DNA from 2 places in the Proteus hauseri genome. Region 2 is predicted to be linked to the other one. Evidence: predicted binding sites of a transcription regulator. Region 2 holds the regulator's gene; the other holds the start of a gene.
What was found. Region 2 encodes LexA, which represses DNA repair genes until DNA is damaged. Its sites were predicted from a motif close to TNCTGTATGTACATACAGNA; they were not measured.
Positions count from the first base shown of each region.

Region 1: PH4a_RS01945 (DinI-like family protein) is a predicted target of LexA. The motif match lies at 6,553-6,572, and genes of this name have one in related genera.

Region 1 covers NZ_CP026364.1:385,061-401,790, reverse strand. Annotated here, with positions in the region: gene PH4a_RS01975 (sugar transporter) at 1-1,850, shown strand, start outside; gene PH4a_RS01970 (T3SS regulon anti-activator ExsD domain-containing protein) at 1,903-2,754, opposite strand; gene PH4a_RS01965 (helix-turn-helix transcriptional regulator) at 2,838-3,674, opposite strand; gene PH4a_RS01960 (bactofilin family protein) at 4,763-5,452, shown strand; gene PH4a_RS01955 (GNAT family N-acetyltransferase) at 5,533-6,090, shown strand; gene PH4a_RS01950 (nitrous oxide-stimulated promoter family protein) at 6,068-6,418, opposite strand; gene PH4a_RS01945 (DinI-like family protein) at 6,598-6,843, shown strand; gene PH4a_RS01940 (YecH family metal-binding protein) at 6,919-7,158, opposite strand; gene PH4a_RS01935 (DUF465 domain-containing protein) at 7,268-7,483, opposite strand; gene eco (serine protease inhibitor ecotin) at 7,739-8,230, shown strand; gene PH4a_RS01925 (universal stress protein) at 8,301-8,738, opposite strand; gene PH4a_RS01920 (cation diffusion facilitator family transporter) at 9,255-10,169, shown strand; gene ghrB (glyoxylate/hydroxypyruvate reductase GhrB) at 10,265-11,224, opposite strand; gene galE (UDP-glucose 4-epimerase GalE) at 11,646-12,662, shown strand; gene PH4a_RS01905 (UDP-glucose--hexose-1-phosphate uridylyltransferase) at 12,710-13,765, shown strand; gene galK (galactokinase) at 13,898-15,058, shown strand; gene galM (galactose-1-epimerase) at 15,058-16,128, shown strand; gene PH4a_RS01890 (substrate-binding domain-containing protein) at 16,308-16,730, shown strand, end outside.
Region 2 covers NZ_CP026364.1:1,136,910-1,153,639, reverse strand. Annotated here, with positions in the region: gene plsB (glycerol-3-phosphate 1-O-acyltransferase PlsB) at 1-595, opposite strand, end outside; gene PH4a_RS05280 (diacylglycerol kinase) at 726-1,097, shown strand; gene lexA (transcriptional repressor LexA) at 1,225-1,836, shown strand; gene zur (zinc uptake transcriptional repressor Zur) at 1,935-2,465, opposite strand; gene PH4a_RS05265 (single-stranded DNA-binding protein) at 2,800-3,330, opposite strand; gene uvrA (excinuclease ABC subunit UvrA) at 3,580-6,414, shown strand; gene PH4a_RS05255 (SLC5/6 family protein) at 7,079-8,410, shown strand; gene PH4a_RS05250 (L-cysteine desulfidase family protein) at 8,474-9,823, shown strand; gene PH4a_RS05245 (amino acid aminotransferase) at 9,920-11,116, opposite strand; gene alr (alanine racemase) at 11,170-12,261, opposite strand; gene dnaB (replicative DNA helicase) at 12,303-13,712, opposite strand; gene PH4a_RS05230 (quinone oxidoreductase) at 13,868-14,851, shown strand; gene PH4a_RS05225 (hypothetical protein) at 15,035-15,349, shown strand; gene dusA (tRNA dihydrouridine(20/20a) synthase DusA) at 15,403-16,437, opposite strand; gene cbrC (PF03691 family colicin E2 tolerance protein CbrC) at 16,713-16,730, shown strand, end outside.

The DNA.
Region 1 (16,730 bases), 750 kb from region 2:
AGCTACAACAAGAATTTGAGTCACAAAAAGATGTACTCAAAGACTTAGAAATAAAAGCGGCAGATCTTGAAAAAGAAAAAGAGCTAATTCAGTCACAATATGCACAAGCGCAAGCTTTATTAAAAGACGATACGGCTAAGAAAGAGATTGATAAGTTACAAAGCTCATTAACAGATATCATGAATGAGCATGAAAAATTAACTAACCAATTAAACGAAAGACAAGCATTGTTGGTTAAAGTAGAGAAAGAGAAAGAAGATATACAAGAACAATATGTACAAGCTCAACAGCTATTAAATCAAAATGATGAGCAGAAAGATCAAGAGATTGCTAAATTACAGGCATTAAAAGATAAAGAAATAGAAAAATTACAAGCAACTTTAGAATCAGTACAGAATGAGCAGAATAAACTCACTAATCAGTTAACTGAAGTACAAGCTAAATTTGCTCAAGTCGAAAAAGAAAAAGAGAATGTGCAAGCTCAATATGCACAAGCTCAGACTTTATTAAAAGATAATACAGCTCAAAAAGAACTCGAAAGACTTCAAAGCTTAATATTAAACATTACTGCTGAGCGTGAAGATATCGCTAAAAAATTAGCAGATAATCAAGTGTTACTAACACAAACTCAGCAAGAAAATAAGCAACAAGTTGATAATCAATTACAAGAAATTACGCAGTTAAAAACTCTATTAGCTAAGAGTCAGCAAGAACAAGAGAAAATTAATAAATCATTATTATTAGCTCAACAGCAAAATGCAGACGCAGATGAAAAACTAAAAGTTATTCCTGAGCTAAAACTACAGCTAGACAGTAAAGTAAAAGAATTAGCAGATCTCAAAAAAGGATTATCTGCTGGCGAAAAAGCCATTGAAACTTTAGTTGCTGATAAAAATAGTTTGATTACTAAATTAGAAAAAGCACAAAGTGATTTAACGGCCAAATATCAGGCATTAGATAATCAATATAAAGAAAGTAATATTGCTATTGCTCAGTTAAATGTGAGCAAAACAGAAAATGAAAAAGCGTATGCATTATTAGAAAAACAGTTTGCTGAAAAACAGGATGCTATTAATAAATTAGCAACGCAATTAGAACAAGCAAAAGCTCAGTCAGAACAACAGAACACAGAAAATACGCAATTAATTGCTTCATTGAAACAACAACAAGCCGAATCTACTGCACAAGTTAAACAGCAAGAAAATACATTAACAAACGCCCAAAAAGAACTTATTGATGTTACTAAACAGCTTGAAGCTCAACGTGTGTTAACCAAAACTCTGGAAGAGAAAGAGTTAAAATTAAATGAGCAACTAAAAGCGAAAGAAGCAGAGTTAGTCAAAACGAATACTGATACAACGAGTATCCAAAAAGAAAATAAATCACTCAAAGAACAGCTAGAAAAAGTGATGGGTGAAGGGCAAATGATCTCAGGACAACTTGCATATGCGTATTCCATTATTGGAAAAGATAATGCTCAGCGAAATAAAACAATTCTTTCGGATATACAAAAACAAAATTATATTCAGTATGATGACAACACCTACTTTAAAATATTAAAACAGGGTAAACCGGTTGATTCTATTTCAAATAAGACGGTAGTTTTCGTTATGCATGAAGAACTTACAGATGGTACGGTAACACTCAATTATGATAAGTCTAATCCGCTTATTTTGCCTTATCGTCAGTTACCACTACCATTGAATACCTTTATTGCTAAGGCAGGTATCAATGGTAAAGCTAAAATCTATATTAAGCCTGGTGGTGGTTATGGTAAAAATGGTGTTCCGGGTCAAATACCACCTGAGTCTATGTCTATTGTGACTGTTGAAATATTAGAAATTAAATAGCCTTCGAGAATATCAGCTCTTCTATTCCTTTGGGTTTAGATGAGCTGAGTCGTTATTCACGCCATAAAAAATTATCATTATTTAAACATAGTGATCTTTCAAGTAGCCAATCTTTTAATTTTTGACAATTATCGTGATGTTCAGGAATTGTTTTTAATATATCCCAAAGTGGCTTTAAGATCTCTGAGCGTGGATAAACAGCTTGAATATATTCTCGAGTATTTTTTATTTCAACAGTAAAAATAGGTTCGATTTTCCATGCATCTAAAAGTATTTTTAACTCTTTGCTTAATAAATCTTCGATAAGCATTAGTCTTACCTTATCTGCATCTAGTTTTATATTAATATCATCTAAAGATAAAAAAGAATCAGCATTATTTGATGGTTGTTTTTCTTCAAATAGCTTAATGTTATTACATTGATTAATTTGTAACTCCAAATCTCTTTTTATTTCATAAAGAGAGAATAACTGTGGAGCGATATGGTTAACCCACCAAATAAAAAGAGGTTTGATTACAGCTTGAATAAGGCGTAGGTGTTCTGTGATGTTCACTGTAGCATCAAGAGAATCATTCCATTTTATATCTAAAGGTAAGGAATTATCAGATGAAAGGCTTGAAACACGAGCTAATTCGATAATATCTCTAATATCATTTTTTGACATTTCAACCGAGCAATGTTTTTTTCGTAAAAACCAGGTTGATTGCAACAGGCTATCTAAATCTTCTCGACATAAAAGGCGCGATAAGACTTTTATCTGTTTTTCATTAACATCTTCGTCGTTAAAAAATGAAGAAAACTGAAGATTAAATAAATTATCTACAGTTTTCATATCATTATTAGCCATTATTTTTTTTAGTGAATCTAGATCACGGTAATAATGGTGCTGATTGTTTTTTATCATAATATTTACTCTCTCGTAAGGATAAATTTCAAGTATTCTAACGATGAATAGATTTTTTATATTATGATATTCGTCTGTATTTTTTATAATTTCAACTTGAGATTTCGTGCTTTGCTTGGTGTCATGTTGAAGCGACGATGATAACTTTGTGTGAAGTAAGATTGGCTAGAAAAACCGGACTCCATTGAAATATCCACAATACTCATTTCAGTGGTTAGTAATAGCTGGTGTGCGTAAATAATTCTTCTTTCACATATCCATGTTCTTGGTGATGTACCATAAACATGGCTGAACAACTCTTTAAATGTGGTTAGCCCCATACCAAACTCACGAGCAAATTGTTTTAATTTCCAATTTTTTAAATGATTCTTTTCCATGAAAATTTGTAAGCGGTCAACTTGGCGATGACTTAATTGGCGTAATAATGCCATAAGGTCAGAACCTTGCTCTGTCGAGAGTAATAAGATTAAAAGTTCTTCAATACGTAATTGGGTAAAAGCATTAGGACAATCTTGAGAAAATAAATATTCAAAACCATTATTGCAAAAATGAATAAGAGGGGAGTCTTGAAAGCAAATAAAGGCTGAAGAAAAAGTTTCATCTCGTTCTATATTACTAAGAATATCACTGTACTTTGACATGAAATTTCTTAAAAAATCATCAGGCAGTGGAATATAGATTGTTTCACAAGGCTCAGCATTTTGTGTTTTTATTGTATAATTTCCTGTTTGCAGGAAAAGTACTTGGTCTTGTTCTACCAAAACTGTATCGGTACAGTTTTGTAATATGAGCGCATTCTTTCTTATAAGATATAAAGCTTTTTGTTCACTTTCTAATATTTGATATTGTGGATATAAATAAGTTTTTTTTTGAATAGCACAATCATTTAGATTATTTTCACTGCATTGTATTGTATTCATTTTTCGCCCAAAATTTATTTTATAAGTATCACTATATTTTAAAAATTAATAAATAGAGAGTTTTTAAAAACTGTCTTTTTATTATTGTGCCGTTATTAAAAATAAAAAAGAGAATGTTTTCTTTATTCTAATGTGGTTTTTTTTTAGATATTAGACATCGATATAACCATTGGTGATTTAAGATAAGTGATTTTTCTTAATTTAATGTCATTTTTAATGAATTGCAAAAAAAAATTAATTAAGCCAAATTTAATGGAAAGAAATAAAATGATATAGTTATGAAAATTTGTAACTTATTATTTACAGATGTTATATGAATGGCTAAACCAATTTAATTACAATAAGTTATGGGTAATTAATTTCTTTACAGTGTAAAATATTCGGCTATAAATTATAGAAATAAAGAGCTTAGATAAAATGTGATTTATTTCAATTTAGTTAAAATATAATTGGTTATTGTAAATAAATATAAGTAAAATATTTTAAATAATTAACAATTAAAAATAAAACCATAAGTTTATAATTCATTGATTTATTATTTCATTTGTATCTTTTATTCGTGATCTTTTTGTTGATAACTTTTAAAATTTAATGCTTTCCAAATTTAAATTATGAATATTTATTTTAATTACACGAAAAATAAATAATAATAGACAAAAGCATATTTTTCAGACTGAGTAATTTATCAAAAAAATCTATTTAAAATAGGTTAAAATTTTCATTACGTGACGTTGATCTCATATTTTTTAATTTAACTTATATTCCTCCCTAATAAAAAAATATTTTAAATGATGAGTTTTTTTGAATGATTTCATGGGTGAATATTACGACTGATAAATAGATGTTAATTTTAGATAAAAAGCGACAATCAATAAAAGATTAATAATGTTACGAAAATTAAATTTAAATCTAACTTATTAAAAATTAAGCTATTAATATTATCTGTGACGTTAAATTTTTCTAAAAGCAAACCAATAAACTGAATAGAAATAGTAGTCCTATTATTGCAATTATATTTGATGATTATTTATTAATATAGTGAATGCATTAGTGTATTTATTGTCAGGGAGGTAGAGTTGCAGCTAATTATGGATAATAAGCGAACACAGCAAAATATTATATTTAGCGGGATATGGATTATTTGGGTTATCGCATTAATTGCTTTTTGGCGTTACAAAATAGCGGGCGAGTTTTTGATTATCCTTATCCTAATTTTTAGCATTATTATTTATTCTATGACTTTGAGGTTAAAAAAAACAGCTATGTTTAGTCGTAAAACTGAAACACCAAAAGCTGCGGAGCCAATTACTACAGTAATTACTGAAGAGAAAAAACCGATGCCAGAACAACGCCTGTATACCATTATTGCCAAGGGGTCGGTATTTCAAGGTGATATTAATGTTGAAGGTGATATCCAAATATGGGGAAAAGTCGCTGGAAATATCAATGTAAAAGATGGTGTGATCCGAGTTATGCATGCAGGTCAAGTTGAAGGTGAATTAGCAGCGCCAGATATTATTATTGACGGTTTTGTTAAAGGAATTTGTGCAGCTAATAACTTAGATATTTTGGAACATGGTGAATTACGTGGTACAAGTCGTTGCGGCAGCATGTCGATTAAACGTGGTGGTATTTTCACCGGACAATCAGAACAGGTAGAGCATCAAGCTAAAGCCGTTGCTCAACAGCGAGTCGTTTCTATTAAAGAAGGTACCCATACTAATAAAGAGAAAGATGTAGCGCCAATAGAAACGCCACTTAAAGAAAATAAAAAATAAAAGACCCTTTTTCTTTTCATCGTTTGCTATTTATTCTATTTTATCATTATTGTCTTAGAGCGAATAAAAAGAGAATAACGTTGAAATTAGAAACTCCCCGACTACAACTGCGAAAATGGCGTGAAAGTGATAAAGCGCCATTTTTTTATCATATTAATTCTGATGTTGATGTAATGCGCTATTTTCCTTCAGTATTAACGCAGGCTGAAAGTGATAAACTTGTTAAGATGATTAAAGATAAATTTATTCAGCAAAATGGCTGGGGTCTTTGGGCTGTGGAATTAAAAGAGACTGAAGAGTTTATCGGTTTTGTCGGTCTTAATATTCCTCAAGCAGTATTACCTTTTAACCCTTGTGTTGAAATTGGTTGGCGTATTGCAAAAACACATTGGCGTAAAGGTTATACCTATGAAGCAGCAATAGCGGTATTAAAATTTGCTTTTGAGCAGTTATCCCTTAACGAAGTCGTCGCATTTACCGCAATATCAAATATACCTTCGCAAGGCGTTATGAAAAAGCTGGGTATGACTGAAACTGAATACTTTTTACATCCAGCATTAGATAAAGGGCATCCTTTAGCTGAGCATGTATTATATAAGCTAAGTAAACAGGATTTTATTTTTCCGTCGAACGTGTAGATCTACGTTTAACAGGTAATGGGGGAATAGGCTTTTTATCATCAATAAGATGTCTAATCGCTAGAATTGGGTGATAAATTAGCATTCTAGGCCCTGCCCAACGCATAATTTGTTTCATTGTCTCTCTTTTTACGGGTTGATAACAATGAATTGGACACTGTTTACATGCTGGCTTTTCTTCACCATAACGACACTTATCTAATCGGCTGTAAGAGTAATCAATAAGCTGCTGATAATAGTTTTGCTCAGGTTCAGGGTGGTTACGGGCATAAAGCAAAACCATTTTTTGAATTGTCTTTTTCTCTCGATTAATTCTTTTACCTGACATATTTTTCTCTCTAAACAATATGTTGTATTTATTATGCATCTTATCACTTGTGTCTGTATGATGCTAAAAACTTATTTAGTGAAATAAAGTGAATTTTTTTATTAAAAACACTTTTCTTTTTTCTTAGAATATAATACTGTATTTATATACAGTTTATTTGTTTTTGAACGGTGAAAACCATGCGTGTGGAAATTCTATTTAGTAAGCAATCTAAAATTACAGAGTCATTATTTCCGCTATTAGAGCTCGAACTAAGAAAAAAAATTACTCCAGAATACCCTGATATGCAATATCGTATCGCTTTTAGCAGTATGAATTCAATTCAAGTTACAGGTGTAAAAGATGAAACTAAACATGAGCATATAATGGAACTTATTCAGGGTGTTTGGGAAGACGACAGCTGGTTACAAACAGACGACGAATAAAGTGATATAAAAATAGATTAAGATAATTGCCAGTAATAAATTATTTTTAAAATAAATCACTGGCAATTTATAAAACTAGTGGCGGCAAATCTTACTTTCACTGGTTGTGAATCCACCTTCAGCAGGAATGAACTTACCCTTCTTTTCTAAAAAATCTACAAGCTGAGATGCCGTCATATTTTCAGCTGAACAAGTATGAAAAAGTGAGTCATTGCCAAATTGTTGGTGAATTGCTTCTATCAACGATTCTTTTGTGAATGCGGTTTCAGACGATAAGATAAAATGCAAAACTTCATGGCCATGTATAGAAGACATAATTAGCATCCTAAAAATAAAGATATATTAATTATGCATCTTTTGCTGCAAGTAACTTTGTTTTTAATCATAAAAGCGATGACATAATGCCATCGCTTTTAAATACTGATTATTTTTCAGCTTGTTGAAGTAATTTCTGCATTTCATCTTTTAAATGAAGCTTTTCTTTTTTGAGTTTTACCACTTCATCATTATAGCCTGCACCATTAGGTCCTTCTAATTTAGCTATTTCTTGATCCAACCGATTATGTTTATCAAAGAGGGCTTGAAAGCGAGGATTGCTATCTTTTAACTGAGAAACTAAAGTTTGTTGATCTGAGAACATATAACCTCCTAAAAAGAGAAATTGGGGTCTCTATTTCAGTATAATCGTTGAGCGATTGTCTGCATGGTGATATATCACAAATTTACATTTCATTAGAATAAGAGCTATTTTCTTTTAAAAAATTATTCGGAATTATCCTCTCATAGTGATATCTGCTAAGGTGTTAGCATTCAATTAATAAAAATATTAGTTGTAAGATGATTATTAATAGAAACATCTAAGCTAAATTTATTATCAGCGTGATATCGCTGTAAAATGGAGAAAATGATGAATAAAGTAATTTTAACTTTAGTTGCAGCAATGTCTTTATCTGCTTGCGCTCAAGCAGTTGATGGTTTAGAAAAAGTAGCTCCTTATCCAAAAGCACAAGACAATCAAGTACGCCATGTTATAGAACTAGAGAAAAAAGATAACGAGAGTAATTACCAAGTCGAATTAATTGTTGGTAAAGAGTTAATGGTAGATTGTAATCGCCAATGGTTTGGCGCTGAGCTAGATAAAAAAGATTTAGAAGGTTGGGGTTACGACTATTATGTAGTCGGCGATTTAAATGGCCCAATGTCGACGATGATGGGATGCCTTGATAATACGAAAAAAGCAGAATTTGTTCAGGCAAATATGGGACAAGATGCTTTTATCCGTTATAACAGTAAATTACCTATCGTTGTTTACGCACCTACTGGTGTTGATGTTAAATATCGTGTTTGGTCTGCTGCTGATGCAGTACAAGATTCTGTAAAAAAATAGAATTCAATTAGGCTAATAATATAGCGAAAAAAGATAAAGCCCTTTGTATAATCAGAGGGCTTTTTTTATGTTATCGGATAACAAGTACTGACATTTTAGCATGACGTACAATTGATGACGCCGTCGAGCCTAATAAGTAAGATGAAACGTTAGGTCGATGTGAAGCTATTGCAATTAAGTCCGCATCAATGTGACGAGCATATTCTAAAATTTCATCTTTTGCGTTACCAATACCAACATTGCAAACAATTTGCTCATCAGGAATTTTAGTATCTTTAATCATTTCTTGCAGAGCGATAAAGGCAAGACGAGTACGTTCTGATGAATCTTTAAATTTTTCAGGAATAGCCGCAAACTCGATACCAAAGAAAAGTTCAGCATTAGGAATAACAGTGAGGAAGTGGATCTCTGGCTTACCAACCTTTGCAATTTGTTCAATATGGGAGATCAGTTCCTGAGACAGTTCGTCTTCTAAAATATCGATTGGAACTAGAATTTTTTTGTACATTACAAGCCTCACTTAATGTTAGTCAAAGGATATCTTCTATTATCGCTTAATATAAAAAAATAGCTGTGATCTGTGTTCTAAATAATAGTGAGAATGATTACTTCCACGTTTTAAAATAATAATATAACAAGCACTAAATTAATACGATCTAAATTAGCTTACGACTTAACTCTTTGACAGTATAGATATAAATACATTTTTTTAAAATCGCCTATAATTAATATTATCCATAAATACAAAATGAATAAAAGAATGATTATCAATTATATTATTGTTCTGTATCTATAGGATTTTGTTGATAAAAATTAAAGACAATAAGGTCTAAATATGGCATATTAATAAAGAATGACATCTCAATATGATGTCTGGACAGCAATCTTAGTCCCTAAACAGGATTGTTATTCAGAGTCGTCCTTTATCCTCACCAATGAGTTATGGATCCTGAAATAACCTATGGAACTCTATTCTTCACCTGTTAATAGAGTAGGCTATTTAAAACAGAATAAGATAATCACTATGGCACATAATCACATTGATGATATTGAGTTAGATCTGGCTGATAATAGTCAGTTAGAAAAGTTTAAAGCGGCAAAAAAAAGCACGCTAGTTAGTGTTTTCGTTAATATCATTTTATCTATTTGGCAAATAGCTATCGGCTTTTTTTCACACTCTCAGGGCTTAATTGCTGACGGAATTCACTCACTGTCTGACCTGATTGCCGACTTTGTGGTACTGATTGCTAATAAAGGAAGTCAAAAACAACCCGATGCCGATCACCCTTATGGACATTTTCGTTATGAAAATGCGGCTTCATTGATTTTGGGAACTATTTTATTAATTGTTGGCTTAGGTATGGTGGTATCAGCAATACATAAAATGTTTGATCCTTCGACTATTCCTGAAGTTCATAGTATTGCTTTATATGTTGCGTTATTAGCATTAGCAGCTAAAGAAGGACTATTTCATTATATGCTACGTGTAGCGAAAAGAGTTGATTCAAATATGCTCGTTGCCAATGCATGGCATGCACGTTCTGATGCAGCATCTTCTTTGGTTGTCGCTATTGGTATTATCGGAAGTCTTGCAGGATTTAAATTTTTTGATCCGTTAGCGGCACTTATTGTGGGTATTTTTGTTGGTAGAATGGGCTGGCGTTTTACTTATCAAGCACTGCAAGATTTAATGGATAGAGGCGCCGATGAAGAAACGCTAGCAGAGATAACCCATATATTGGAGAGCACTCCGGGTGTTAAAGGTATTCATGATTTAAAAACACGCCGCGCAGGGGATTATTTCTTAGTTGATGTCCATATAGAGGTTGCTGGGGAATTAACCGTTAAAGAAAGCCATGACATAGTTGTTAAAGCGCGTAATAAAGTTTTGCAAAATAAACAGATATTAAGTGTTATGGCGCACGTAGATCCTGCTTAATTCATTGAGGTTTAGTGTAATCAATAAAAGGTAATGCAATATATTCATTACCTTTTTTCTTATCTAGAATAAATTAATTGAGATATTCTATTAGATTAAAAATTAACACAATTCTCTTTTACTTTATCTTTTAATGCGGCAATTAAATTATCCACTGCGCATTGTGCCATTGCATAACGCGTTTCTTTGGTTGCCGATCCAATATGTGGAACAGCCACGACATTTTTCATCGCTAATAATGGTGATAAAGCAGAAAGCGGCTCTTTTTCAAATACATCTAATCCCGCTCCGGCAATTTCTTTTTGCTCTAGCGCTGTTATTAAGGCTTTTTCATCAACCACTGCACCTCGACCTGCATTAATTAAATAGGAGTCTGGTTTCATTAATGAAAATTGCGCTTTGCTGATTAAATGATGCGTTTTTGCGGTTAAAGGAAGGGTAATACACACAAAATCTGACTGCTGCAATAATGTTTCTAATGAGCAATAAGTTGCATTAAAACGATCATTTACTTCTGCATATTCAGTTCGAGATTGATAAAGAATTTTCATATCAAAACCAAAATGAGCGCGTTTGGCTAACGCTTTACCAATACGACCCATACCAATAATTCCCATGGTTTTATGATGAACATCAGTGCCATACCAATCAGGTGTAATTCCTTTTAACCATAAGCCTTGCTTAACATTATCAGCGAGTTCAGGAATGCGTCTTGAAACAGATAATACAAGTGCCATCATAGTGTCAGCAACGGTATCAGTAAGTACAGTCGGAGTATGCATCAACTTAATGTTGCGCTCAGTGAGGGCCTTCACATCAATATTATCATAGCCAACAGAGATGGTTGAAACCGCCTTTAAGTTAGGTGCTTGTTCGATAAAGTGTTTATCTATATTTCCACCAGCACCTAATAGTCCAGAAGCATTAGCTAGTGCAGTACAAAAGTCCGGCGAGTCAAAAGAGAGTGAACGAAATTGTTTTATTTCAGCAAAACTTGCTAATTTTTGTTGTAAGTCTTCTGGTAGGTCTTGATAAAGCACGACTATCGGTTTCATTATGTTCTCCTAACGGAAGGGGTTATAAGGCTTGATACGATTTATTTTTTTAACAATTGTTATTGAGAATATTCTCAGCCCTCTTATACATATTACAAGGGGTGTTAATAAGGTATGATAAAACCCAAGTAATGTCAGTTTTATCAGATTATTAGCGCATTAAATGAGATGTAATCGTTCTCTTTTTTATTGTGATAAATACGATAGTAAAAATAAACGATCTTTCATTAAGATGCCCAGTCTATTGTAATACTGATATAAAAATTATTTTTTATTATCTTAAATAACAGGAAATGAGTGTAAACGTTTACACTAAATGTCGGTTTGATCACGAAAATACTTTGTTGATCTTGTTAAACTCATTGTCAATGAGCAGAAACCGTCTTTAGCTTTCCTTTGAAATGAATGAAAAGAGGTGAATGTGGAAATACTAGTCACAGGTGGAATGGGATATATCGGAAGCCATACTTGCGTACAAATGATTGAAGCAGGAATGACGCCAATTATTCTGGATAACTTAAGTAATGCCAATGAAGAAGTGCTTAATAGAGTTGAGGCACTCACAGGAAAACGTCCACTGTTCTACAACGGTGATATTCGCGATGACAAATTATTAGCATCAATTTTTGCTCAGCATACAATTCAATCCGTTATTCACTTTGCAGGATTAAAATCCGTGGGTGAGTCGGTTCAAAAACCAATTGAATATTATGACAATAACGTGAATGGCACTTTAGTTTTAGTGCGTTGTATGCGTGACGCGGGTGTAAAAAGCATTATTTTTAGTTCATCTGCAACCGTTTATGGTGATCCACAAACAGTACCTATTACTGAAGACTCACCTGTGGGTGGCACAACCAATCCATATGGCACCAGTAAATATATGGTAGAGCGTATTTTATCTGATTTATATGTTGCTGATGAAAACTGGTCAATTAGCTTATTACGTTATTTTAACCCAGTAGGGGCTCATCCATCTGGCTCTATGGGGGAAGATCCTAAAGGTATTCCAAACAACTTAACGCCTTATATCGCTCAGGTTGCTATTGGTCGTCGTGAAAAAGTTGCTGTGTTTGGTAGTGACTATCCGACTAAAGATGGTACCGGTGTACGCGATTACATTCACGTTATGGATTTGGCTGATGGTCATATTGCTGCGCTAAATGCACTAGGTAAGAAAGCGGGTTTACATATTTATAACTTGGGTACAGGTAATGGTACTAGCGTTATTGAAATGATTGAAGCGTTCCGCAAAGCCAGTGGTAAAGATATTCCTTATGAACTGCAACCTCGTCGTCCTGGTGATATTGCTGAGTGCTGGTCAAGCCCTGCGAAAGCAGCCGCAGATTTAAAATGGAAAGCAATCCGTTCTATTGATGATATGGCTGCAGATGCTTGGCGTTGGCAATCAAAGAATCCAAATGGTTATCTGAAATAAGCGATTAAATGCTATCGGATAATCACTAATAAATAAGAGAGAAGATTATGTCGAAACTGATTTTTGATCCTGTTGAACATCCTCATCGTCGTTATAATCCACTTACGGGTCAGTGGGTTTTAGTTTCACCACATAGAGCGAAACGACCTTGGAATGGCAAAGATGAAAAACCTCAGATAGCGACACTTCCCTCTTATGATCCACATTGTTATTTGTGTCCTAATAATATGCGAGTTTCAGGTGATAAAAATCCTGATTACAAAGAAACTTATGTGTTTAATAATGATCACTCCGCGTTATTGTCTGATGAATATAATGTAGCTCCTTCTGATAATCCTTTATTTCAGACTCAAGCTGTTAGGGGTATTAGCCGAGTTATCTGCTTTTCGCCTGATCATGGAAAAACTATTCCTGAATTACCTGTTAACCAATTACGCAAAGTCGTTGATACATGGGATAGCCAAATAGAAGAATTAAGTAAGGAATACCTCTGGATTCAAGTATTTGAAAATAAAGGTGAAACAATGGGGTGTTCTCAGCCTCATCCTCATGGACAAATTTGGGCAAGTGATTTTTTACCTAATGAATTAGCGCGTAAAGACCACTACTTACGTGATTACTTTAATCAGCGAGGCAGCAATTTATTAATCGATTATGTTAATGCTGAGATTAAAGATGGAAGCCGTACAGTAGTTGAAACTGAGTATTGGATTGCTGTTGTACCTTATTGGGCGGCTTGGCCTTATGAAACTATGCTATTACCTAAAACGCATATTCGTAGAATGAGCGAATTAACTGATATACAGCGAGATGATCTGGCATTAGCAATGAAAAAGTTAACGAGTCGATATGACAATCTTTTTCATTGTTCCTTTCCTTATTCAATGGGATGGCATTTTGCACCATTTTTTAATAATGGTGAAAATATCGATCATTGGCAATTACATGCTCTTTATTACCCCCCTTTATTGCGCTCAGCCAGTGTGCGTAAGTTTATGGTGGGATACGAAATGTTAGCTGAAACGCAAAGAGATCTAACACCAGAACAAGCCGCTGCTAACTTACGTCAATTGAGCGATATTCATTATAAAAAACAGTCCTAATTCTGTCAGAAACCTAATTAACTTCAGTTTTAATTAGCGCGATTATTTGATGATTAAACAGATAAAAGAGTGCATCTCATTAATTGTGATGTAACGGATTATTATTACTTAATTTTAAGTTGAGGAACTATTATGCAGGCACTTATTAATAATGTGACTCGCTCATTTTCGGCCGCTTTTGGTTATATACCAACCCATTTTATACAAGCGCCGGGAAGAGTTAATCTGATTGGTGAACATACTGATTATAACGATGGTTTTGTTCTTCCTTGTGCCATTAATTATCAAATGGTGGTTGCTGCGGCAAAACGCACTGACGGTATTGTTCGTGTTATTGCTGTCGATTATCAAGATGAAGCAGATCAATTTAATCTTGATTCTCCCATCGAATTTTTGGCTGATAAAATGTGGGCTAATTATATTCGTGGCGTAATTCATTTTTTACAGCAAGACAATTACCATTTTCAGGGTATGGATATTGCTATATCAGGTAATGTTCCACAAGGTGCGGGACTCAGTTCTTCAGCTGCATTAGAAGTTGCTATTGGACAAACAGTTAAAACACTTTATCAGCTTCCTATTAGTCAAAAGGCTATTGCATTAAATGGTCAAAAAGCAGAAAACCAATTTGTTGGTTGTAACTGTGGCATTATGGATCAGCTTATTTCGGCATGTGGTGAAGAAAATCATGCGCTTTTAATTGATTGTCGTTCTTTAGACACAACAGCCGTCACCATGCCTGAAGATATTGTGGTGATGATTATTAATAGTAATAAAAAGCGTGGTTTAGTAGATAGTGAATACAACACGCGTCGTCAACAGTGTGAAGAAGCGGCAAAAATATTAAATGTAACGGCTTTAAGAGACGCATCATTAGATGATTTATTGGTTAAAAAAGCGATAATGAGCGACGTGGTATATCGTCGTGCTCGCCATGTTATTACTGAAAATGATCGCACATTACTTGCGGCTGATGCTCTACGCCAAGGTAATTTACCTGTGTTAAGTCAGCTGATGGCACTGTCTCATCAATCAATGCGTGATGATTTTGAAATTACGGTGCCTGAAGTTGATGTTCTCGTCGATATTATTAAATCGGTTATTGGCGAACAAGGTGGCGTTAGAATGACGGGAGGCGGGTTTGGTGGTTGTGTGGTTGCATTAGTCACACCTGATTTGGTTAGTAAGGTCACCGAAGCTGTTGTATCACAATATCAGGCAAAAACAGGGTTAAAAGAAACTATTTATGTCTGCTCTGCAAGCCAAGGAGCGGGCTATACGGAGGCAAAGTAATGGCAGCTAATGATATTCGTTTTTTTGAACCTGAACAAATGACGGCTCATCCAGCGTGGGATGGGTTGCCTGCGGAGATAGTCACTTTAAAAAATCGCCTTGGTATGTCCATTTCTATTATGGATATAGGGGCGACATGGCTAACTTGTATTGTTCCTGTGAATGGTGTTCGTCGAGATGTGCTATTAGGCTCGCCTGATATGAACGCTCACAAACTACAAACTGCATATATGGGTGCTACTGTAGGACGTTTTGCTAATCGCATTGCGGGAAGTACATTTTCATTAGCAGAAAAGCAGTATGTTATTGCTGCCAATGAAGGTGAAAATACACTTCATGGAGGAAAACATAATTTTAGTCGTCGCCGCTGGAATATTGCTGCAAAATCAGCGCAATCTGTCACTTTTACATTAAAATCTCCCGATGGTGATCAAGGGTTTCCGGGTAATGTTGATGTTTCTGTGGTCTATACGTTAACGGATAACAATGAAGTTTTTATTAATTATCAAGCGATAAGTGATAAAACAACGCCACTTAGCTTAACTAATCATGCTTATTTTAATCTTGCCGGTGAGCACACGTTACGTACTGCACTTGAGCATGATGTATTTATATCCGCAAATCATTATTTAAAAAATGGTGCTGGTAATATCCCAACGGGTGAGTTCGTTGATGTGACTGGAACCAGTTTTGATTTTCGTAAATTAAAGCGAGTCGGGCGAGATTTTATGACCGATGAGTGTCAAAAAGCGGCTCATGGTTATGATCATGCTTTTGTTTTAGATAAACAAAAAACGGATGGGAAAACAGTTATTGCCACTGTAATTTCGCCTGAAGGTGAATTAAAAATGGATGTGATGACAACTATGCCATCAGTTCAATTTTATACTGGTAATTTCTTGGCTGAAACCAAGGGAAAAAGTCGTCGTTATGGTAATTATTCGGGGCTCGCATTAGAGACTCAATATTTTCCTGACGGGCCAAATCACCCTGAATGGGGTGATAGCCAAGGGATCCTTCCTGCTAATCAGCAATGGAATAGCCAAACAATCTATAAGTTTTATCAGTAAATAAGAGAGGAAAGTGTAAACGCTTTCCTTTTCATCACTTATTTGATCTTTTTGCTTTTTAAATTTCCAAACTTCACTGATAATCCCTACCAATGCTTTTATAGCGAATTTTTTTGTATTCAGATTAAATTTCAGGTTATTCCTTGGTGGTGAAATAAGGGTGACCTTATGAGGTGTATATGGCGACTATCAAGGATGTAGCAAAAGAAGCGGGTGTTTCTGTTGCAACGGTATCGCGAGTCATTAATAACTCGCCAAAAGCAAGCCGTGCTTCAATAGATGTTGTGAATACCGCGATGCAAAAATTAGGATATCGCCCTAACGCAGCGGCAAGAGCATTGGTTAATCAAAGTACGCAAACTTTAGGTGTGCTGGTACATGATGTGTCAGATCCCTTTTTTGGTACATTGGTTAAAGCCGTTGATAATGTTGCCAGAGATGCGGGAAAACACATTTTAGTTTGTAATGGCTATCATGATGCACAAGATGAGCGTCAATCAATCGAGCTTCTAATTAATAGTCGTTGCGATGGTTTAGTTATCCACTCTAAAGCATTAGGTGATGATGAATTGCTTGCTTACGCCAATGAAGTTAAAAGTATG
Region 2 (16,730 bases):
GAATACGAGCAACACGTGCAAGTTTTCTCGCTATACTGGTATCAGTGCCATGTTCATTTGCCATATCTCGCATCGAGACGGTTGGCGAGAAACGAACAAAGCTATCTCGTCCAAGCCACAGGATCGCCATAAATTTCTGGATCCCATTAAGCAATCTTAGGTGAGGAACGCCATTATGACCTTCTCGACCAGGAGATCGACCAAACATCACAGAAACAGGCAACATCTCTATATCAAGATGAGGATTATTGCGATGAGCATCGAGATACGCATGAAACGTTTTTACCGAGTCTTTACGCGGGTCTGGTGAATAATAGCGAAAGAGCCTTGGGCCATCATCAATAAAGACGTAGGCAGGTAATTTGGTTCCGCTAATGTCTATTGGCTGCAGTGGATCAGGCAGGCCTAAAGACAAACATTGCTGTCGTAATGTAAGTAAGTCAGCCTTAGAATGATAAGGCAGAACATAAAGGAAAGATCGCGACGTATCTAACCCTAATTCTGTGATAGGATTAGTCGGGACTCGTTTGCTTTTTACCAGTAATTTTAGTGGTAAATTCAATGTGTTATAATATATTTTACGCCAAGCTGACATAAATAGTTGTAGCCTCTTATTAGCAATACTTTGAAAGCATAACAGAAAGTCTTTCTGAGATCTGTGGTGCTGTGACAATATTAATAGAGAAAAGTGGCAAATTAATAGTTTGTTTTCGATAGAGTTTATTATGGCTAATCAAAATAAAGGTTTTACCCGGATCATAAAAGCGGGTGGTTATTCATACAAGGGCATTCGTGCGGCATGGCTTAATGAAGCTGCATTTAGACAAGAAGCCGTTGTAATGTTAGTGGCAATTATCCTTACATTTTTCATTGATGTCAGTGGGCTAGAGCGCATTTTACTCATCGGTTCCGTCGTGCTGGTGGTTATTTTAGAACTGGTTAATAGCGCAATAGAAGCCGTTGTAGACCGCATTGGCCCTGAATATCATGAACTTTCAGGACGAGCCAAAGATATGGGCTCTGCCGCCGTTCTTATTGCTATTATATTGGGATTATTTACTTGGGGAACTATTCTTTGGGGACATTTTTTCTCTTAAAGGTAAAAAAGTCGGTTTTAGCCTGAAAATAATCTAAAGATGAGTGTTTTATATTCATTTGTGGTTCCAAATCTGCATATACCTGTATATACTCACAGTCTGACTGTATAAACAAACAGGGGGCGGAATGAAAGCATTAACTGCAAGGCAGCAACAGGTTTACGATTTGGTTCGTGATCACATTTCGCAAACGGGTATGCCACCAACACGGGCTGAAATAGCATCTCAACTTGGGTTTCGCTCACCAAATGCGGCAGAGGAGCACTTAAAAGCTCTTGCTCGTAAAGGCGTGATAGAAATTATCTCTGGTGCATCTAGAGGTATCCGTTTGCTACTAGAAGAAGAGCCAGATGGCTTGCCATTAATTGGGCGAGTTGCTGCTGGTGAACCTCTTTTAGCGCAAGAACATATCGAAAGCCATTATCAAGTAGATCCTGCATTATTTAAGCCAAGTGCAGACTTCTTATTACGTGTTAATGGTATGTCGATGAAAGATATTGGTATTATGGATGGCGACTTACTTGCTGTGCATAAAACCCAAGATGTACATAACGGACAAGTTATTGTTGCCCGCATTGAAGATGAAGTTACGGTAAAACGCTTTAAGAAAAGCGGTAATAAAATTGAGCTTCATGCAGAAAACCCTGAGTTTTCACCCATTATTGTCGATTTACGTGAACAAAGCTTTACTGTTGAAGGTTTAGCGGTAGGTGTTATTCGTAACGGTGAATGGTTATAATTTGTACCAAAGTAAGTCAAAACAACTTATTTTATAAAAATGCAGATGATGTGTTTATTCACTAAATCATCTGCATTTTTTGTTTGTTCTAAACGCTATCAACGTGGCTTATAGTCGCCCGTTTTTCTATGTTTAAGATTTTCATCAATACTATGGTCATGATGACAACCTTCAGGATGTGTACACTCTTGTGCTTCATGGCATTGTGAACATAAGCCGTGAATTTCAATCACACTATGGCGTAAATGAAAACCACCATCCTTTGCTAAAATTGCTATCGCATCTTCGATTTTATGGCTGTTTTTTTCAGTAACAGATAAACAGCGATCACAAATCAACATCACAGAAGTGTGCTCAATATCATCAAAATGATGACACAGCACATAACTATTGGTGGATTCTATTTTATGGATAAATCCTTGCTCGAGTAAAAATTCTAGCCCGCGGTAAACCGTTGGCGGTTTTGCTTGTGGCTCAACTTGGCGTAGTAAATCTAATAAATCGTAGGCGCTGATAGCAGAAGGTTGCTGCATGATCAGACGCAATACTGCCAGACGTTGTGAAGTCAGGCGAACACCTCGTTTCTGGCAGATCTTTTCTGCCTGAGCGAGCAATTTCTCTTCATTCATGGGGATAAGATGCTCTCAGACGTTATTAATTGCCCAGATCCTACCATATTTTTCAAGAGTAAACCTTTGTGTAAAGTGGGGTTTTATGAAAATAACTTTGCTTGTTTATTTTGTTGTTACACATTGTTTATTGGTGTTTTATTTGGATAAAAAAGCAGTTTTGTATTTGGTTTGGATTATAAATGTGAATGGTGTGTGCTTACTTTACACACCTAGTATAAGGCTGCTTTATTAGGTAAAGCGCTTTATATAAGAAAAATATAATTCGCTAATTATAAAAAACCCAGCGATAAGCTGGGCTAATTCTTTACGAACCAGTTCTTAGATAAATCTATCAGAACGGAATATCATCATCGAAGTCGATAGGGGGTTCGTTGCTTTGTGCTGGGGCAGCAGGTTGTTGAGCAGGGCGAGATTGTGTGCCACCACCGCTAAATTGTTGTGATGCTTGTGGCTGTTGTGGTTGACCCCAACCGCCTTGACCACCTTGTGAAGGTGCGTTGTCTTGTCCTCGACCGCCGCTACCTAACATCTGCATGGTGCCACCGATATTAACGACAACTTCAGTGCTATATCTGTCTTGACCACCTTGGTCTTGCCATTTACGAGTTTGTAATTGGCCTTCGATATAAACTTGTGAACCTTTGCGCAGATATTCGCCTGCAATTTCAGCTAACTTGCCGAAAATTACCACACGGTGCCACTCGGTTTTTTCTTTCATTTCACCGGTTTGTTTATCGCGCCAGCTTTCTGAAGTTGCCAGTGTCAGGTTTGCTACTGCACCACCACTAGGCATATAACGGATTTCTGGATCCTGCCCTAAATTACCGATAAGAATAACTTTGTTTACGCCTCTGCTCGCCATGTGCGGTACTCCTGCGAAAGTAAATTTTTTGAAATCATAAGCGAATAAGTTTATCACGTACGCTAAAATTTGAATATGAACTTGATGAATTTCTCATTTGAGGAGGTCGTCGAGATTTTTTGTTTCAAACTGTGTGTTTACATTATCATCAAGTTTCACTTTATATACTGTATATCCATTCAGTTGGTTTTGTGTAATAATAATCCGATTATTTCTTTTTCGGCGACTCTCTTAATCCGGGATATGTTCATGGATAAAATCGAAGTACGGGGCGCTCGCACCCATAATCTAAAAAATATCAATTTGGTCATTCCTCGCGATAAACTTATTGTTATTACGGGGCTTTCTGGCTCAGGCAAATCTTCTTTAGCCTTTGATACCCTCTATGCAGAGGGACAGCGACGCTATGTTGAATCGCTTTCAGCTTATGCTCGCCAGTTTCTTTCATTAATGGAAAAGCCAGACGTTGATCATATTGAAGGTTTATCACCCGCTATTTCGATAGAGCAGAAATCGACATCACATAACCCGCGCTCTACGGTGGGTACTATTACTGAAATTCATGACTACTTGCGTCTATTATTTGCGCGAGTTGGTGAGCCTCGTTGTCCTGATCACGATATTCCATTAGCGGCACAAACCGTCAGCCAAATGGTAGATAACGTTTTAGAACAACCAGAAGGTAAGCGCTTAATGTTGCTTGCCCCAGTTGTTAAAGAGCGAAAAGGTGAACATATCAAGTTGCTCAATAACCTTGCTACACAAGGTTATATTCGTGCACGTATTGATGGCGAAGTGTGTGATCTCTCTGATCCACCAACACTAGAGCTACAGAAAAAACACACTATTGAAGTAGTCATAGATCGTTTTAAAGTGCGAGATGATCTAGCGCAGCGTTTAGCGGAATCTTTTGAAACCGCATTAGCGCTTTCTGGCGGCACTGCTGTTATTTCTGATATGGACGATAGTAACGCTGAAGATATTGTTTTCTCTGCTAATTTTGCTTGTCCAGTGTGTGGTTATAGCATGAGCGAATTAGAACCTCGCTTATTCTCATTTAATAACCCAGCGGGTGCTTGTCCTACTTGTGATGGCTTAGGTGTACAACAATTTTTTGATCCGGAATTAGTCATCCAAAATCGTGAAATTTCTCTTGCTGGTGGTGCTATTAAAGGCTGGGATCGTCGTAATTTCTACTATTTTCAGATGTTACGATCTTTAGGTGAACATTATCATTTCGATGTTGAAGCGCCGTTTGATTCACTGCCAGATAATATCCAAAAAGTGATTTTAACGGGGTCAGGCAAAGAAAATATTGAATTTAAATATACTAATGATCGTGGTGATGTGGTTGTTCGTCATCATCCATTTGAAGGTGTATTAAATAACATGGAACGCCGTTACCGCGAAACAGAATCAAGCGCGGTACGTGAAGAACTTTCTAAATATATTAGTAATTGTTCTTGTACTTCTTGTGGTGGTACACGTTTGCGCCGTGAAGCGCGTCATGTGTATGTTGAAAACACGACGCTGCCTGAAATTGCTGATTATAGTATTGGTCATGCGATGACCTTTTTCCAAAATTTAAAACTTAGCGGTCAACGCGCTAAGATTGCTGAAAAAGTGCTGAAAGAGATTGGTGACAGACTTAAGTTTTTAGTTAATGTGGGTCTAAATTACCTCACACTTTCTCGTTCTGCTGAAACTTTATCGGGCGGTGAAGCGCAACGTATTCGCTTGGCAAGCCAAATTGGTGCAGGTCTTGTGGGTGTAATGTATGTATTAGATGAACCTTCAATTGGGTTACATCAACGAGATAATGATCGCCTACTTGAGACATTGATCCATTTACGTAATTTAGGTAATACTGTGATCGTGGTTGAGCACGATGAAGACGCGATCCGTGCCGCTGATCATATCATTGATATTGGGCCAGGTGCGGGTGTTCATGGTGGTGAAATTGTTGCTCAAGGAACACTAGAAGACATCATTAATAATCTCGATTCACTCACTGGTAAATTTTTAAGTGGTGAACGCCGTATTGAAATACCCAAACAACGAGTACCTGTTGACCGTGAGAAAATGCTCACTATTTTAGGTGCTAAAGGGAATAACTTACAAAACGTTAATTTGAAATTACCTGTTGGATTATTCACGTGTATTACTGGTGTTTCAGGTTCAGGGAAATCAACGTTAATTAATGACACGTTATTCCCTATCGCACAGCGCCAATTAAATGGTGCAACTAATATCATTCCCGCACCTTATTTAGATGTTGAAGGCCTAGAGCATTTCGATAAAGTTATTGATATTAACCAAAGCCCAATAGGACGAACTCCTCGTTCAAACCCTGCAACTTATACTGGTGTATTTACGCCTATTCGTGAGTTATTTGCAGGAGTGCCTGAATCTCGTACTCGTGGTTATACACCGGGTCGTTTTAGTTTTAACGTAAAAGGCGGACGTTGTGAAGCTTGCCAAGGCGATGGTGTTATTAAAGTCGAAATGCACTTTTTGCCAGATGTATATGTACCTTGCGATCAATGTAAAGGTCAGCGTTATAACCGTGAAACATTGGAAGTGAAATATAAAGGAAAGAATATTCACGAAGCGTTAGACATGACTATCGAAGAAGCGAGAGATTTTTTTGATGCGGTGCCTGCTTTAGCACGTAAATTACAAACGCTTATTGATGTCGGGCTTTCTTATATCCGTTTGGGACAATCAGCCACAACACTTTCTGGTGGTGAAGCTCAGCGAGTCAAACTGGCGAAAGAATTGTCAAAACGTGGTACAGGGCAAACGCTATATATTCTGGATGAACCCACAACGGGACTTCATTTTGCTGATATTGAACTGTTACTTGAAGTGCTTCATCAGCTACGAGATCAAGGTAATACTATTGTTGTGATTGAGCATAATCTTGATGTTATTAAAACGGCTGACTGGATTATCGATTTAGGGCCTGAAGGTGGTAGCGGTGGTGGGCAGATTTTAGTATCAGGCACACCAGAAAAAGTCGCTGAGTTTGAAGGCTCACATACAGCAAGATTCTTGAAGCCAATTTTAGAACGTGGTTATTAATAACTAACTTAGTTATTCCTTTATAATCTAAGCGCTACAGATTGTCAGTCAATGACATTTTGTAGCGCTTTTTCTTTCAAAAAAAATCAAAGCAATATTGTAGAATTTAATTCTCCTGGAAGAATGTCCCTTTCTGCCTATAATCCTCTTCATATATTTTTATCATCTAAATGAGCTTTTTTTATGAAAAACAAATTAAATAGTTAAATATGCTGTTTTTTAACTATAGATTAACTAAATACGGTAGAAAGATGTTAAATAGAAAAGATTATCATAGGGTATCGTGATAGACAGCACAGTTTATTTAGGGATTTGTTTCAATTGTTATACTTGACTAACATTGTATAACAATAGTAAGTTTTTCAATTTTATCAAGTGGTTATGTTTTTATAAGGGTTGCGATAAGTGGAAGGTTATTATTTACTGTTCTCTTTGAACAGATAATCCTACTTTTCTCCTTACAAGAGAAAACTTTTCCAATTCATTTCTATCTATCACGATTTATAACAACTTTTTTCTCCGTAATATTCCCTATCATTTAGCCATAACTAGAAATACCTGCAAGCTGTAAGGTTATTGTGTCATCGCAATATGAAAATACCTTTTTTTACCCCCAAAATTCGTTTTGCTATTTACAATTACAATATAAAAAGTGAGTACTAATATGGAAACGGCTTCCTCAAAAACAGAGACAACAAGCTATCCCGCAACTAGTGCTGGTGCACGCCGCGCAGGTATGACTGAAGAACAATGGCGCGCAGCAATTAAATTCGACAGCAATGATGTGGGCTGGGTTATTATGAGTATCGGTATGGCTATCGGTGCAGGTATTGTGTTTTTACCTGTTCAGGTTGGCTTAATGGGATTGTGGGTTTTCTTACTTTCATCCGTTATCGGTTATCCAGCAATGTATTTATTCCAACGTTTATTTATCAATACGTTGGCAGAATCTCCAGAATGTAAAGACTATCCTAGTGTTATTACCGGTTACCTTGGTAAAAACTGGGGAATTTTATTAGGTGCGCTTTACTTCGTTATGTTAGTGATTTGGATGTTTGTTTATTCAACTGCTATTACTAACGACAGTGCCTCTTACCTACAAACCTTTGGTGTGACAGAAGGCTTATTATCAGAAAACCCATTCTATGGTCTGATTTTAATCTGTGCATTAGTGGCTATCTCTTCTCGTGGTGAACAATTATTGTTTAAAGTATCCAGCTTCATGGTACTTACTAAGCTGCTTGTGGTTGCTGCATTAGGGATCTCAATGATTGGTATGTGGCATCTTTACAACGTTGGTGCGTTACCACCAGCAGGACGTTTAATTAAAGAAGCGATTATTACACTACCATTTACACTCACTTCAATCCTATTTATTCAGACATTGAGTCCAATGGTGATTTCTTACCGTGGCCGCAATAAAAATCGTGAAGTTGCTCGTCATAAAGCATTGCGTGCAATGAATATCGCCTTTGGTGTGCTGTTCTGTACTGTATTCTTCTATGCAATCTCATTCACTTTAGCAATGGGCCATGATGAAGCGGTTAAAGCTTACGAACAAAATATTTCTGCTTTAGCAATTGCTGCAAAATTCTTCCCTGGTGGTTGGGTAACGGTTGTTAGCGTAATGCTAAACATCTTCGCAGTAATGACTGCATTCTTTGGTGTTTACTTAGGTTTCCGTGAAGCAACGCAAGGGATTGTGATGAACATCCTTCAGCGTTATATTCCCGCTGAAAACATTAACCAAAAATGGGTACAAAACGGCATCATGATTTTCGCTGTGCTATTAGCATGGGGGGCAATCATCCTTAACGCACCTGTACTGAGCTTTACTTCAATTTGTAGCCCAATCTTCGGTATGGTGGGTTGTCTTATCCCTGCTTATTTGGTTTATAAAGTACCGATGTTGCATAAATACAAAGGTGCTTCACTTTACCTGATTATCTTTACTGGTTTACTGCTCTGCATCTCTCCGTTCTTGGCATTCTCATAGTCGCCAGCTTCGGTTTTATCAGGAGTTTTTTTAGAAACTACAATTAATCCAAGGTGTTAGGTTATGAGCCAGAATAGAAATTCTCATTTATGGTCACAGTTTGTTCGTCAATTACGTGAAGGTGTGAAACCCGCAGTAGGTTGTACTGAGCCGATTTCGTTAGCACTTGCAGCCGCGAAAGCCACTGCATTGTTAGGTGAGTCAGTTATACGTATTGAAGCATGGGTTTCACCAAATCTAATGAAAAACGGAATGGGCGTAACAGTGCCTGGAACGGGAATGGCCGGTTTGCCTATTGCTGCTGCACTTGGTGCCACAGGTGGAGATCCCGAAGCAGGATTAGAAGTTCTGCTAAAAGCCTCTCCCGATGCAGTAGCGCAAGCTAAAACACTGGTTGCTCAAGGTAAGGTTACAGTGGGTGTGAAATCACCTTGTGAAGACGTACTTTACTCTGAAGCTAAAGTATATGGCTTGTCTGGTTATGCAACAGTCAGTATTGCTAGAGAGCATACACATGTTGTTCGTTGTGAATGCAATGGCAGCGTTGTTTTTGCAGAAGATAAAACATCGCTAACAAATGATAGTCAATGTGCTAGTGATAAACCTTTTACTGATGTTTGTGCAGAAGATATTTATCAATTTGCACTGAATGTTCCGGTAAGTGATATCGAGTTTATGCTTGATGCTGCTCACTTAAACGGTGCGTTATCAGAAGAAGGGCTTCGTAATGCCTATGGATTAGCTATTGGCCGTACTTTAATTTGTCAGCAGGAAAAAGGTTTATTAGGTAAGGATTTACTTAATGAAATCATGATACGTGCATCTGCTGCATCTGATGCGCGAATGGGGGGCGCTGTATTGCCTGCAATGAGTAACTCAGGATCAGGTAATCAGGGTATTGCAGCGACATTGCCTGTAATGGTTGTTGCCGAATTTATTAAGGCCGATGATGAAACTCTATTACGTGCGTTAGTTTTATCACACTTAATGGCGATTTATGTTCATAGTCATTTCCCGCCACTTTCTGCTCTTTGTGCTGCGACTACCGCTTCAATGGGAGCCGCCGCAGGAATGGCATGGTTACTCACAAAAGACTTTAATACCGTCAGTATGTCTATCAACAGTATGATTGGCGACATTAGCGGCATCATTTGTGATGGTGCTTCTAATAGTTGTGCCATGAAGGTATCGAGCAGTGCTGCGTCAGCTTATAAGGCTGTCTTAATGGCGATGCAAAATCAAGGTGTTGCAGGAACTGACGGAATTGTGAGTGACGATGTCGATAGCTCAATCGCAAATCTTTGTGCATTAGCAACTCATGCTATGCAGCATACAGATATTCAAATTATTGAGATCATGGAAGAAAAGGCACGTCGAAATGCTGGGGAAAATAAGCAAGCTGTCAGCCTATAATAGATTAAAAGCCTAAAATGGCAGTAGAGATTGTGATGTAGTAAAAAACAGTGAAAGAAGAGGCCTACTTATTTTTATTAGTAGGTCTCTTTTCATTTAGATACTCACGGCAGCAAAGGCTTGAGCAATGCGTTGCACGTTATTAGTATTCACACCAGCCATACAAACACGACCAGTACCAACCAAATAAATACCAAATTCATCACGTAGTCTATCAACTTGTGATTGTGAAAATCCGGTATAGCTAAACATGCCACGTTGGCGCAATAAGTGATCAAAGCTTTTTTCAGGTAGTGCAACTTTAAGTGCTTCAACAAGTGTTGTGCGCATTTCTTTAATGCGATCACGCATATGAGCAACTTCTTTTTGCCATTGCGCAGTTAATACTTGGTCTGAAAGTACCTGATTAACAATTTGAGCACCGTAATTAGCTGGGCTTGAGTAAATACGACGCACCCCAGCTTTAAGCTGACCTAAAACGTGTTCGCACTCTGTCGCATTACCACAAACAATCGATAATCCGCCGGTACGTTCACCGTAAATACCAAAAATTTTTGAAAATGAGTTACTGATTAACACAGGCAACCCTGCTGCAGCCATAGTACGAATAGCATAAGCATCTTCATCTAAATTTTCAGCAAATCCTTGATAAGCAATATCTAAAAATGGAATTGCTTGGCGGGATTTTAATACTTCGGTGATTTGATCCCACTGTTGTGTGGTTAAATCTGAACCTGTTGGGTTATGGCAACAAGGGTGCATGAGTACAATGCTTTTTTCTGGTAGATTTTTAAAGCAATCTAGTAGCGCTTCAAATTTAACGCCTTTGGTTTCTGGGTCGAAATACGGGTAGTAATTCACTTTAAAGCCAGAGCCAGCAAAAATAGAGGCGTGGTTATCCCATGTAGGATCACTAATCCAAACTTGTGATTCAGGGAAGTAGCGATGTAGAAAATCAGCACCTACTTTTAATGCACCTGATCCACCTAGCGATTGTATTGTCGCTATTTTTTTCTCGGCTATCAGTGGATTATCAGCACCAAAGAGTAATGCCTGTATTTCACTGCGATAAGGTGCGAGGCCTTCCATCGGTAAATAAAGTGTTGCGGTGGGTGTCATGGCGTTGAGTTGCTGACGCGCAACAGAAACAGTTCCTAAAATAGGGGTTTTGCCTTCTTCATCATAATAAAGACCAATGCTTAAATTAATTTTATCCTGACGCGGGTCTTTATTATAAACATCCATCAATGAGAGAATGGGATCTCCCGGAAACGCTTCAACCTGTTGAAACACGGCTTATTCTCCAATCACTTTTTGTGTGTCAGATTTATACAATATCTTGTGTATTATCGTTCGTCTAGGTATTCCATAATGACGCGAGAGGTTAATTTGGTGATCAACTCATAGGCACTAATACCACTATATCTGGCAATTTCTTCAACAGGCAGCACATCACCCCATAAGATAGCTTCATCACCTACATGATCAATAAGTTCAGAGCCCAGATCAACACTGATCATATCCATAGAAACACGACCAACAATAGGTACTTTTCTGCCATTAATCCAAATAGGCGTACCTGAAGGTGCACTACGTGGATAACCATCACCATAACCTATGGCAATAACACCAAGATAAGTATCTTTATCACTTACCCATGTACCACCATAACCGACGGGTTCACCAGCTTTATGTTTACGTACAGCAATTAAACTAGTTTTGAGTGTCATTGCGGGGATTAAACCAAAGTTAGTTCCTGTTTTTTCATCACCCGTAGGTGAAATGCCATAAGTGATAATGCCAGGGCGAACCCATTGATAGTGGACTTGTGGCCAAAATAAAATACCAGCAGAAGCAGAGATAGACTTCTCTCCTGTTTTATTTTGGATAAAGTTTTGAAATAGATTGATTTGATTCAGTGTTACTTCAGGAATTTCAGGCTCATCCGCGCGGCTAAAATGGCTTACAATATTGACAGGTTGCTGCACATTTTTACAAGCACAAAGGCGCTGATAGAAAGCATCAGCATCTTCTGGCCGAACACCTAAACGATGCATACCTGTATCTAGCTTCATCCACACTTTTACAGGTTCTTCTAAATCAGCTTGTTCTAAAGCATCAAGTTGCTCAATGCTGTGGACAACTGTTTCAATATGATTAACAACTAAGATAGGCAAATCTGCGGCATCAAAAAAGCCTTCTAGCAGCAGTATAGGTTGAACAATACCGCCACTACGCAGTATGAGTGCTTCTCCTATACGCGCAACACCAAAACAATCAGCGTTATCCATTAAGGTGAACGCTGTTTCTAGTAACCCATGGCCATAAGCGTTTGCTTTCACGACAGCTATCAGGCGGCTATGTGGTGCATAGTCTCTCACATGCTGAAAATTGTGACGCAGAGCGCGGCGGTCTATCACTGCAGTTGCCGCTTTCATATTATTCCAAAATTCCTTCTAATTGAGGTCATGCTAGGTCGTTATTCTTCGTCGTAAGAAGGACCTGCGTAATTATCAAATCTAGACCACTGACCATTAAATGTCAGTCGTACTGTACCAATAGGGCCATTACGCTGTTTACCAATAATTATCTCGGCAATACCTTTTAAATCACTATTTTCGTGATAAACCTCATCACGATAAATAAACATAATAAGGTCGGCATCCTGCTCGATAGAGCCTGATTCACGTAAGTCAGAGTTTACTGGTTTTTTATCAGCACGTTGTTCCAAACTACGGTTTAACTGTGAAAGTGCAACGACAGGAACTTGCAGTTCTTTAGCTAGTGCTTTCAAAGAACGCGAAATTTCAGCAATTTCTAAAGTACGGTTATCAGAGAGTGAAGGTACTCTCATTAACTGTAGGTAGTCAATCATAATAAGGCTTAAACCACCATGCTCACGATAAATACGGCGAGCCCGAGATCGCACTTCAGTCGGCGTTAATCCAGAAGAGTCATCAATATACATATTGCGTTTTTCAAGCAAAATACCCATAGTGCTTGAAATTCGAGCCCAATCTTCATCATCAAGCTGACCGGTACGAATTCTTGTTTGGTCAACCCGTGAAAGGGATGCCAACATACGCATCATGATTTGGTTGCCTGGCATCTCTAAGCTAAAGATCAATACGGGTTTATCTTCTGTCATTGCTGCGTTTTCGCATAAGTTCATCGCGAAAGTGGTTTTACCCATAGAAGGACGAGCTGCAACAATAATTAAGTCAGATTTTTGTAATCCTGCTGTTTTTTTATCTAAGTCTTGATAACCACTTGAAACACCGGTAACACCATCATGAGGCTTTTGATACAGTTGTTCTATTTTTTCGACAGTCTCTTCTAAAATAGCATCAATAGCTTTTGGGCCTTCGTCTTTATTGGCGCGAGTTTCTGCAATTTGGAACACTCTTGATTCAGCGAAATCAAGAAGATCTTCACTGGTGCGACCCTGTGGGTCAAAGCCAGCATCTGCAATTTCATTGGCAACTTTTATCATATCGCGAACAACGGCACGCTCTCGGACGATATCAGCATAAGCATTGATATTCGCCGCACTTGGCGTATTTTTGGAAAGCTCTGCTAAATAAGCAAAACCGCCAACATTTTCTAATTCGTTATTTTGTTCTAATGCTTCTGATAAAGTAATTAGGTCAATAGGTTTACCTAATTCGAGCAACCGTTGCATCTGCATGAAAATAGTACGGTGAGGTCGGCTATAAAAGTCTTCTGCGGTAACACGCTCAGAGACATTATCCCAACGTTCGTTATCTATCATCAGACCGCCTAACACGGACTGTTCGGCTTCTAGCGAATGGGGAGGAAGTTTCAGCCCCTCCATTTGTCGGTCTTTGATATCAGACATCAGCTTGTCAGTGGTCTTATTTCTGGCCATAAATCCTGCGCAAAGTCGAAAAAAAGTCAATCAGCGCTTCAGTATACGCTAACCCAATTATCTGTGCCTTGTAGAAATAACTTTCATTTGTCATTATCTCTTCAGGTCTTTAGAACGCTCGCTTATTTTACCCTAGAAAAATGATGGAGATCACAATGGCTAAACGCATCCAATTTGCAGCTCATGGTAGTGCAGATGTTCTTGAGCTAGCAACATTTACCCCAGCACCTCTTGGCGATAATGAAGTACAAGTCGCCAATAAAGCAATTGGCATTAATTACATTGATACTTATGTGCGTAGCGGGTTATATCCAGTGAATCAATTCCCAAGTGGATTAGGAACTGAGGCAGCAGGCATTGTTATAAAAACGGGCGCTAACGTCACTTCACTAAAAGAAGGGGATAGAGTTGTATATGCGCAATCTCCACTAGGGGCATATAGCGATACGCATAATGTACCAGAAAATAAAGTTGCTCGCCTGCCTGATAATATCTCTTTTGAGCAAGCCGCAGCCTCTTTCTTAAAAGGGCTCACGGTCTATTATCTCTTCAATCAAACGCATAAATTGCAGGCAGGAGAAACCTTCTTATTTCATGCGGCAGCGGGTGGTGTTGGATTAATCGCTAGCCAATGGGCAAAAGCGATAGGTGCCAAAATGATAGGTACCGCGGGTAGTGATAAAAAGGTAGCAACAGCAAAAGCAGCGGGTGCATGGGAGGTGATTAATTACCAAACTGAATCTATTGTAGAACGTGTATTAGCGCTGACCAATAATCAGAAAGTGCCTGTAGTTTATGACTCTGTTGGTAAAGCCACGTGGTTAGATTCATTAAATTGCTTACAGCGCCGTGGTTTAATGGTGAGCTTTGGTAATGCATCCGGTGCAGTAACGGGGGTTGATTTGGGTATTTTAAATAAACATGGTTCGTTATACGTAACTCGCCCATCGATTTCAGGTTATATCACGACTCGTGAAGAGTTAGATCAGGCTAGTGCTGCACTATTTGATTTGATTGGTAGTGGTAAAATTGATGTGAGTGTGCCAGAAAATCAAAAATTTGCTTTAGCAGATGCTAAAGAAGCGCATTATTACCTTGAGAGTCGTCAATCTCAAGGTTCAAGTTTACTTATTCCTTAATTATTATTTCAAGATTAAAATTTGCCTAAATAGATTAGGTAAATTTTAATCTTTAATTAATCCAGATAATTTATTTTTCTTATTTTATTATCAAGAAATAACCATTATTTTTATTTTAGATTTATTTTTCTCTCTTTTAATTTATATTTCTATCGGGTTTCATTAATTAAGTATGGAGTATTTATGCAAAAGGATGAATTAAAAGACTTTATTGATTTTATATATGAAGATAATCGTGTAAGTAATGTTGAGTTACAATTTATTCGTGATGTTGCTGATGAAAAAATTGAAGCGTTATTTATGCGTTTTGGTGAGAATAATAATTTATCTGCATTTCAAAAATCTATGGACGTATCAGTTCAATTAATGCAAAACGCATTCTTTGATATTAAGAAAAAAGAAGGTAGTGAAGAAGGAAAATGTGAAGTTAAAGAAGCATTTGAATTCCAAATCGCTTATTTAGTTGCAAACTATAATCGTTTTTTTTCTTTACTTTAATTGATATGAAAATAAATAAAACCAGCCTTGATAGGCTGGTTTTATTTTGTGGCTTATTTTTCAGTCACAAATTTTAGTGCATTCTCTAAAACAGACAAATCAGCACCTTGTTTATGTGCATTTTCGCTTAAATGACGACGCCATTGTCTTGCGCCTGGAATTCCTTGAAAAATTCCTAACATATGGCGAGTAACATGACCAAGATAAGTACCTTGTAAGAGTTCTTTTTCAATATAAGGATACATAGCTCTTACAGCACTAACAGAGTCAGCAATAGCTAATTGGTTATCAAATAATTCATGATCCACATGCGCTAATATTGATGGATTTTGATAGGCTTCACGACCTACCATTACGCCATCCATATGTTTTAAATGTTCTTTTGCTTCTTCTAATGACTTAATACCACCATTGATTGCCATTGTTAGATGTGGAAAATCGCGTTTTAATTGATAGACACGTGGGTAATCCAGTGGCGGTACTTCTCGATTTTCTTTCGGGCTTAAGCCAGATAACCATGCTTTACGAGCGTGAATAATAAAAGTATCACAATTATTATTTGCACTTACTTTTTCAATAAAATCACACAAAAATGCGTAACTATCTAATTCATCAATACCAATACGTGTTTTAACCGTAACGGGGATATCTACTACGTCACGCATTGCTTTTACGCAATCGGCAACGAGTTGTGCTTCTCCCATTAAGCAAGCACCAAAACGTCCATTTTGTACGCGATCAGAAGGGCAGCCCACATTTAAGTTAATTTCATCATAACCACGCTCTTGTGCCAATTTTGCACATTGAGCTAAAGCTTGTGGATCACTTCCCCCTAATTGCAAAGAAACGGGATGCTCTTCTTCACTGTATTTTAGGTAATCGCCTTTACCATGAATAATGGCTCCTGTTGTTACCATCTCGGTATAAAGCAGCGTATTTTTACTTAATTGACGAAAGAAATAACGACAATGGCGATCAGTCCAATCAAGCATCGGTGCAACAGAAAAACGGTTTAAATTATACGTTTTTAAATTGCTATTAACATCATGATTTTTTGTTGTTTTATTTAATAAATTCGTTTCGGACATGCTGTGATTCTTTCGTCTATTTAGGCGCTAGTGTAACCCTATTTTAAGATAAGGGCATAAAATAAGCGCGCATTATAGCATAGAGAATAGCGTGTGTATGAGTTCTCTTATATTAGAGAGCACAAGCAAGTTGTAAAACAATCTCTTCTCTTAGTTATTGAACTGTACAATATAAAGATAAATTTATCTCAATATGCTTTATATTGTTTTTCTAAATAAAAATTACTTTTTTATAAAATAGAAACTAAACAATCAACAGCAAAAAGGAAACGATAATGACATCAAAAAAAAGA